2 regions of the Nonomuraea sp. NPDC005730 genome follow, and region 1 is predicted to be linked to the other one. Evidence: riboswitches for the same ligand, from Rfam matches in the RefSeq annotation. Region 1 holds a riboswitch; the other holds the start of a gene.
The links. Region 1 has a riboswitch for glycine ahead of gcvT (glycine cleavage system aminomethyltransferase GcvT). Riboswitches for the same ligand answer to the same signal wherever they lie in the genome.
Positions count from the first base shown of each region.

Region 2: another riboswitch for glycine. It lies ahead of gcvP (aminomethyl-transferring glycine dehydrogenase); the one in region 1 lies ahead of gcvT (glycine cleavage system aminomethyltransferase GcvT).

Region 1 covers NZ_JBEXYK010000008.1:27,316-31,441, reverse strand. Annotated here, with positions in the region: gene ABZ444_RS13320 (M28 family peptidase) at 1-1,053, shown strand, start outside; glycine riboswitch at 1,331-1,428, shown strand; glycine riboswitch at 1,449-1,548, shown strand; gene gcvT (glycine cleavage system aminomethyltransferase GcvT) at 1,583-2,668, shown strand; gene gcvH (glycine cleavage system protein GcvH) at 2,665-3,054, shown strand; gene ABZ444_RS13305 (L-serine ammonia-lyase) at 3,113-4,126, shown strand, end outside.
Region 2 covers NZ_JBEXYK010000060.1:54,373-58,498, forward strand. Annotated here, with positions in the region: gene ABZ444_RS41385 (FHA domain-containing protein) at 1-77, shown strand, start outside; gene ABZ444_RS41390 (MerR family transcriptional regulator) at 101-727, shown strand; gene ABZ444_RS41395 (bifunctional nuclease family protein) at 860-1,330, shown strand; gene ABZ444_RS41400 (MerR family transcriptional regulator) at 1,478-2,098, shown strand; glycine riboswitch at 2,147-2,243, shown strand; gene gcvP (aminomethyl-transferring glycine dehydrogenase) at 2,410-4,126, shown strand, end outside.

The DNA of each region.
Region 1 (4,126 bases):
GGCGCCCACCTCGACAGCGTCGCGGCCGGCCCCGGGATCAACGACAACGGTTCCGGCTCGGCCGCGCTCCTGGAGAACGCCCTCACCCTGGCCGCCCGCAGGCCCACCCTCACCAAGCACGTGCGGTTCGGCTGGTGGGGCGCCGAAGAGGCGGGCATGGTCGGGTCCAGGTACTACGTGCAGAACGGCGGCGCGAGCGGCGTCGAGGTGTACCTGAACTTCGACATGATCGCCTCGACCAACGCCGGCTACTTCGTCTACGACGACGACGCGGCGATCCAGCGCACCTTCAACGACTACTTTGCCACCATCGGCCTGCAGACCGAGGGTGACAGGGAGGGCGACGGCCGCAGCGACCACGCCTCGTTCAAGAGCGCGGGCGTCCGGGTCGGCGGCCTGGCCACGGGGGCCGGGGCGGTCAAGAGCTCGGCCCAGGCCGCCAGGTGGGGCGGCTCGGCCGGGCAGCCGTTCGACCGCTGCTACCACAGCGCCTGCGACAGCTACCCGAGCGCCGTCAACACCACGGCGCTCGACCGCAACTCCGACGCCATCGCGTACGCCATATGGAAGCTCGCCGTGGGCACCAGCACGCCCACGGAGAACGACTACTCGATCTCGGTGGCCCCGTCGTCGGCATCGGTCCAGGCCGGTCAGTCGGCTACCGCGGCGGTCAGTACCCAGGTCACGTCCGGCCAGGCGCAGAGCATCGCGCTCTCCGCCGGGAACGTGCCGAGCGGGGTCACCGTCTCCTTCAGCCCGTCCACTGTGCAGGCGGGTCAGTCGTCCACCGTCACGATCGCCACCACCAGCGGCGTCGCGGCGGGGACGTACACCATAGGGATCAACGGCGACGGGGCGACGGCGGACCACTCCGCGTCCTTCACCCTGACCGTCGGAGGGGACGGCCAGGGCACCACCTGGACGGCCTACAAGTCGTACACGGCCGGAGACGTCGTCACCTATCAGGGGGTCAGCTACCGCTGCCTCCAGGCGCACACCAGCCTGCCGGGCTGGGAGCCGCCGAACGTGCCCGCCCTCTGGGCGCGGGCCTGATCCTCGGGCCTGACCTATAGGGCCTGATCCATGGGGCCTGATTCATAGGGCCTGATCCTCGCGCGGGCCGGTCGCCACCGGCCCGCCCCCGAGCTGCCGCGTGCGAGCTGACCTGCCATGACCGGCTCGCGCGCGGCCACCAACGCGGCCGCGACCCCGCCTCTCCGGGGCCGCGGCCGCTTTTCGCTGCGTGCGGGATGTCGCGGATGCTGCGGATGGCAGGGGGCGAAGCGCGACAACACCCCCATGACGGCACTAGGCTGACGGACATCACCGGCGAAACCGTGCGGGAGAGCACCCTGACAGCCGGTCAGGGTCCCTGAAGGAGCAAGCCCTCCCCGCGAACCTCTCAAGGCAAAGGACCGCGCGGCAGCCCTGTAAGGCGTTCTTACGGGGAGGTGACCTCTGGAAAGCAGGCCCTCGGGGCCTCGCCGAAGGTGAAAGTCCGGTAAAACTCGGGCGAAGCTCTCAGGCATCCATGACAGAGGGGGAGGATGCTGGCATCCAATCCTGTCCTGAGGTGCGACAAATGTCCCGACCTACGCCGCTACGAGACGTCCACGAGGCCCTAGGCGCCACGCTGACCGACTTCGCCGGATGGCTCATGCCGCTCCGGTACGGCAGCGAGTCGGCGGAGCACAAAGCCGTCCGCGAGGCGGCCGGGCTGTTCGACCTCTCGCACATGGGCGAGATCTTCCTGACCGGTCCGCAGGCCGCAGAGGCCCTCGACTACGCCCTGGTCGGCCACCTGTCGGCGCTCGCGCCCGGCCGGGCCAGGTACACGATGATCGTGGACGAGCGCGGCGGGGTGCTCGACGACCTCATCGTCTACCGGCTGGCGGACGAGGAGTTCATGGTGGTGGCCAACGCCTCGAACTCCGACAAGGTCGCGGATGAGCTGAAAAATCGTACTAAGTCGTATGACACGGCGGTCGATGACCGCTCCCAGCAGTACGCCCTCATCGCGATCCAGGGCCCGAAGGCCCAGGAGATCCTGGCCACGCTCACCGACGCCGACCTCGGCGGCCTCAAGTACTACGCGGGCCTGCCCGGCGTGGTCGACGGCCGCCAGGCGCTCATCGCCCGCACCGGCTACACCGGCGAGGACGGCTTCGAGCTGTTCGTCGCCAACCAGGACGCCGTGCCGCTCTGGCGCGCCCTGGAGGCGGCGGGCGAGCCGCACGGGCTCAGGGCCGCCGGTCTGTCCAGCCGCGACACCCTCAGGCTGGAGGCCGGCATGCCGCTCTACGGCAACGAGCTGAGCTCCGACCTGACCCCGTTCGACGCGGGGCTGGGCAGAGTGGTGAAATTCGACAAGCCCGGTGACTTCGTCGGCAGGGCGGCACTGGAGGCGGTCAAGGACGACCAGCCCCGCCGCCGCCTCGTCGGCCTGGTCGCCCAGGGCCGCCGGGTGCCGCGTCACGGCTACCCGGTCACCCGCGACGGCGCCGTCGTCGGCGAGGTCACCAGCGGTGCGCCCTCCCAGACCCTGGGCAAGCCCATCGCGATGGCCTACGTGGACGCCGGAGCCGACACAGGTCTGGCCGTGGACATCCGGGGCAGCCATGAACCTATGGACCTGGTCGAGCTGCCCTTCTACAGGAGGAACAAGTGAGCAACATCCCTGACGACCTGAACTACACCAAGGAGCACGAGTGGGTGTCGGGCGTGGACGACGGCATCACCGTGACCGTCGGCATCACGGCCTTCGCCGCCGAGGCTCTTGGTGACGTCGTCTTCGTGCAGCTCCCCGAGGTCGGTTCGACCGTCGAGGCGGGTGACTCGGTCGGCGAGGTGGAGTCCACCAAGTCGGTGAGCGAGATCTACGCGCCCGTCGGCGGCGAGATCGTCGAGGTGAACGCGGCCGTGTCCGACGACCCGTCGCTGGCCAACAGCGACCCGTACGGCGACGGCTGGATGTTCCGTGTCCGCATGGAGGGCGACGCGGAGGACCTGCTGTCCGCCGAGGAGTACACGGCGCTCACCTCAGGCGAGTCCTGACACCAACGCCGGGGCCCGCGGCGGGCCCCGGCACTTCCTGAACTGAAGGGCGCCATCAATGGCGATCAGCGTCTTCGACCTCTTCAAGATCGGCATCGGACCGTCCAGCTCCCACACCGGCGGCCCGATGGCCGCCGCGCACAAGTTCGCCCGCGGGCTGCACGACGACGGCCTGCTCCCCCGCGTGGCCCGCGTCGAGGTCATCCTGTACGGCTCGCTCGGCCTGACCGGCAAGGGCCACGGCAGCGACAAGGCGGTGCTGCTCGGCCTGTCCGGTGAGAAGCCGGAGCTGGTCGACGTCGACTCCGTCGACGCCCGCCTGGCCGAGATGCGCGCCTCGGGCACGGTCAACCTCTACGGCGAGCACGAGATCCCCTTCGTCGTGGGCCAGGACCTCGTCTTCGAACGCAAGATCTCCCTGCCCGAGCACCCCAACGGCATGCGCTTCACCGCCCGTGACGAGCAGGGCGAGACCGTGCGCGAGAAGGTCTACTTCTCCGTCGGCGGCGGCTTCGTCGTGGACGAGAAGGCCACCGGCGCCGACCGGATCAAGCCCGACGACACCGTCCTGCCCTACCCGTTCGCCTCGGGCGATGAGCTGCTCAAGCACTGCTCGAACACCGGCCTGTCGATCTCCGCCCTGATGCTGGAGAACGAGAAGGCGTTCGGGCGCACCGAGGAGGAGATCCGCGCGGGCATCCTCAACCTGTGGCGCGTGATGTCGGAGTGCGTGCGGCGCGGCATCTCCAAGGAGGGCGTGCTGCCCGGCGGGCTGAAGGTCAAGCGCCGGGCCAACCAGCTCCACCGGCGGCTGCAGGCCGAGTCTGCCGAGAAGGACCCGCTGCAGGCGATGGACTGGGTGGCGCTGTTCGCCCTGGCCGTCAACGAGGAGAACGCCGCCGGCGGCCGCATCGTCACCGCCCCCACCAACGGCGCCGCGGGCATCATCCCGGCCGTGCTGACGTACTACACCAGGTTCGTCCCGCGCGCCGACGACGACGGCGTGGTGCGCTTCCTGCTCACGGCGGCCGCGATCGGCGTGCTGTTCAAGGAGAACGCCTCGATCTCCGGC
Region 2 (4,126 bases), on a different contig from region 1:
CCCTGCACTCCGGAGACGAGGTGCAGATCGGCAAGTTCCGCCTCGTCTTCCTGATGAGGGTCAACGCCGGCGCATGAGCTCACAGGCGGCACGCTCGCACATGAGCATCGGGGAGGTGCTCGCCCTGCTGCAGGGCGAGTTCCCCGACGTCACCGTGTCCAAGATCCGCTTCTTGGAGGGCGAGGGGCTGATCGAGCCCGAGCGCAGCCCCTCGGGCTACCGCAAGTTCACCCATCTCCACGTCGAGCAGTTGCGTTTCATCCTGACCGAGCAGCGCGACCACTACCTGCCGCTGCGGGTGATCAAGGACAAGATGGCCGAGAGCTTCGGCCGTCCGCGCGCGGTGCAGCAGACCCAGGAGATCCGGTACGACCGGGCCCAGCTGCTGGAGGCGGCCGGCATCGACGAGGAGACCCTCGCCGAGCTGGAGGACTACGGCCTGCTCGCCCCCGTGGCCAGGCGCTACGACGAGGAGGCGCTGAAGATCGCGCGCAGCGTCGGCGCCCTGGCCCGCTTCGGCCTGCACGCCCGCCACCTGCGCGCGGTCAAGGTCGCCGCCGAGCGGGAGTGCGGGCTGGTCGAGCAGACCGTCGCGCCCATACTCAAGCGCCGCGCGCCCGGCGCCATCGGCGAGGCCGACGAGGCGGCCAGGGAGTTGTCCACGCTCCTGCTCGATCTGCACGCCTCCCTGGTCCGCGTCGGCGTCAGGTCTGTCCTGGGCCGCTGAGGGCACAGAGCTGGAAGGCCGGGGCACATTCCAGGCCTGCCGGGTGTTACGTTGAAATGCATAAGCGTGTAGCAGAAACGACCCAGTCAACAGCTGTGCCGGGCGACCGGCCGGTCGAATACGGAGCAGCCCGTGTTGCAGATGGAGGTCGTGGGCGTTCGAGTTGAGATGCCCACAAATCAGCCGATCGTCTTGCTCAAGGAGGCACACGGGGAACGGTTCCTTCCGATCTGGATCGGCATGACCGAGGCGACCGCGATCGCCCTGGCGCAGGCCGAGGAGCCGCCGCCCCGGCCGCTCACCCACGACCTGTTCAGGGACGTGCTGAGCGCGCTCGGCGTCGGGCTGCGCGCAGTCAACATCGTGGCCCTGCGTGACGGCATCTTCTTCGCCGACCTGGTGTTCTCCAACGGAGTGGAGGTCAGCGCCCGGCCCTCCGACTCGATCGCCCTGGCGCTGCGCACCGGCGCGCGCATCTTCGCCAGCGAAGAGGTCGTCCAGGAGGCCGGTGTGATCATCCCTGACGACCAGGAGGACGAGGTGGAGAAGTTCAGGGAGTTCCTTGACACGATCACTCCCGAGGACTTCGGCAGGGCGGGGTAGGTATTTCAGTGCATTTACGCTTCACGACGCGCCGAGCCGGATCGTTGACTGAGCATGGTCACGGTCCTACGGTGCAAGTGAAACCCGTGGTCGCCCTTTACGAACCCCCAGATCAGGCCATGGGATGAGAGAAAGCCGGAGGTCCGCGTGGCGGTCAGCAGCGGCGAGGGAAAGACGGCCGGCCAGGAAGATCCGGTGCGGCGCGAGAGCGCGCGGCAGCGTGCCGGAGAGCAGGGCCTGCTCTTCGACGAGCAGCCCGCGACACTGCCCGACGACATCGGTTATCGCGGGCCAACAGCCTGCTCGGCGGCCGGCATCACCTACAGGCAGCTCGACTACTGGGCACGCACGGGCCTGGTCGAGCCCACGATAAGAGCCGCGCACGGCTCGGGCTCGCAGCGGCTCTACAGCTTCCGCGACATCCTGGTGCTCAAGGTCGTCAAGCGGCTGCTCGACACCGGGGTGTCGTTGCAGCAGATCCGCACCGCGGTGCAGCACCTGCGTGACCGCGGGGTCGCCGACCTCGCGCAGATCACGCTCATGAGCGACGGCGTCAGCGTCTACGAGTGCACCTCGGCCGACGAGGTGATCGATCTCCTCCAGGGCGGCCAGGGCGTGTTCGGCATCGCGCTCGGCCGGGTCTGGCGAGAGGTCGAGGGCTCCCTCGCGGAGCTGCCGGGGGAACGGGCGGCGGTCGAGGACACCGTCCCGGCCGACCATCCCGCTGACGAGCTCGCCAAGCGGCGCCGTGCACGCCGCACGGGGTGAGCTGAACCGCTGAACACACCGTAGTAATCTAGGACAGAGTAAGGCTGATGACCCCGTGCGGGAGAGTCCCTGGGCTTCGGTCCTGGGGCGCCGAAGGAGCAACCCTCCCCGGAATCTCTCAGGCATCCCGTACCGCTCGGGTGAGGCAACTCTGGAAAGCAGGTGCGCCCGCCAGGCGCACCTCACCGACGGTGCAAGCCCCACGGTGGGGTGAAGCTCTCAGGTCGCGATGACGTCGCGATGACAGAGGGGGAGATCCGGCACTCGCCCGCGCCCTGGCGCCGGTCTCCAAGCCTCGGGAGGCAACCTCCATGACCGACCTGTCCGCTCCGCCGTTCTCGTCCAGGCACATCGGCCCATCCGAGTCCGAGCAGCAGCGCATGCTCGAGGCCGTGGGCTTCGAGTCCGTCGGCGATCTGGTGGCCGTGGCCGTGCCCGAGGCCATCAGGGTCAAGGACCGGCTCAAGCTGCCGGCCGCCGCGAGCGAGACCGAGGCCATCGCCGAGCTGCGCGAACTGGCCTCCCGCAACCGGGTGCTGACCTCCATGATCGGCCTGGGCTACTACGACACCGTCACGCCCGCCGTCATCCGGCGCAACCTGCTGGAGAACCCGGGCTGGTACACCGCGTACACGCCGTACCAGCCGGAGATCTCGCAGGGCCGTCTGGAGGCGCTGCTGAACTTCCAGACGGTCGTCTCCGACCTGACCGGCCTCGACGTCGCCGGCGCGTCCCTGCTGGACGAGGCCACCGCCGCGGCCGAGGCCATGACGCTGGCCCGCCGGGCCGGCAGGTCCAAGAGCGACGTGTTCGTGATCGACGCCGACACGCTGCCCCAGACCAAGGCCGTGCTGGCCACCCGCGCCGAGCCGCTCGGCATCACGCTGACCGAGCACGACCTCGACGGCGAGCTGCCCGAGTGCTTCGGCGTGCTCGTCCAGTACCCGGGCGCCTCGGGCCGTCTGCGCGACTTCCGCGACGTGGCCGCCAGGGCGCACGAGGCGGGCGCGATCGTCGTGGCCGCCGCCGACCTGCTGGCCCTCACGCTCGTGGCCGCCCCCGGCGAGCTGGGCGCCGACATCGCCATCGGCTCCTCCCAGCGCTTCGGCGTCTCCTTCGGGTTCGGCGGGCCGCACGCGGCCTACATGTCCGTACGCGAGGGCCTGCAGCGGCAGATGCCCGGCCGCCTGGTCGGCGTGTCGGTCGACGTCGACGGCGACCCCGCCTACCGGCTGGCCCTGCAGACCCGCGAGCAGCACATCCGCCGCGAGAAGGCCACCAGCAACATCTGCACCGCCCAAGTCCTGCTGGCCGTGATCGCCGGCATGTACGCCGTCTACCACGGCCCCGAGGGCCTGCGCCGGATCGCGCACCGCGTGCACCGGCACGCCGTCGCGCTGGCCGGCGGCCTGCGCGAGGCCGGCCTGGAGGTCGTGCACGGCGAGTTCTTCGACACCGTGCTCGTCCGCGTGCCCGGCAGGGCCGCCGAGGTGGTGGCCGCCGCCGCCGAGCGGGGCGTCAACCTGTGGCAGGCCGGGGACGACCACGTCTCGATCGCCTGCGACGAGAAGACCGGCGCGGCCGAGCTGGTCAAGGTGTGGGCGGCCTTCGGCGTCGAGCGCGAGGAGGTGGCGCTGGAGGACGACGCGCTGCCGGCCGAGCTGCTGCGCGAGTCGGACTACCTGACCCACCCGGTCTTCCACAGCCACCGCTCCGAGACCGCGATGCTGCGCTACCTGCGCAGGCTCCAGGACAAGGACATCGCGCTCGACCGTTCGATGATCCCGCTCGGCTCGTGCACGATGAAGCTGAACGCGACCACCGAGATGGAGCCGATCACCTGGCCGGAGTTCGCCGGCGTGCACCCGTACGCGCCGGAGGCCCAGACCGAGGGCTACCGGGAGCTCATCGGCACCCTGGAGGGCTGGCTGGCCGAGGTGACCGGCTACGACGCGGTCTCCATCCAGCCGAACGCCGGCTCCCAGGGCGAGTTCGCCGGCCTGCTGGCCATCCGGGCCTACCACCAGG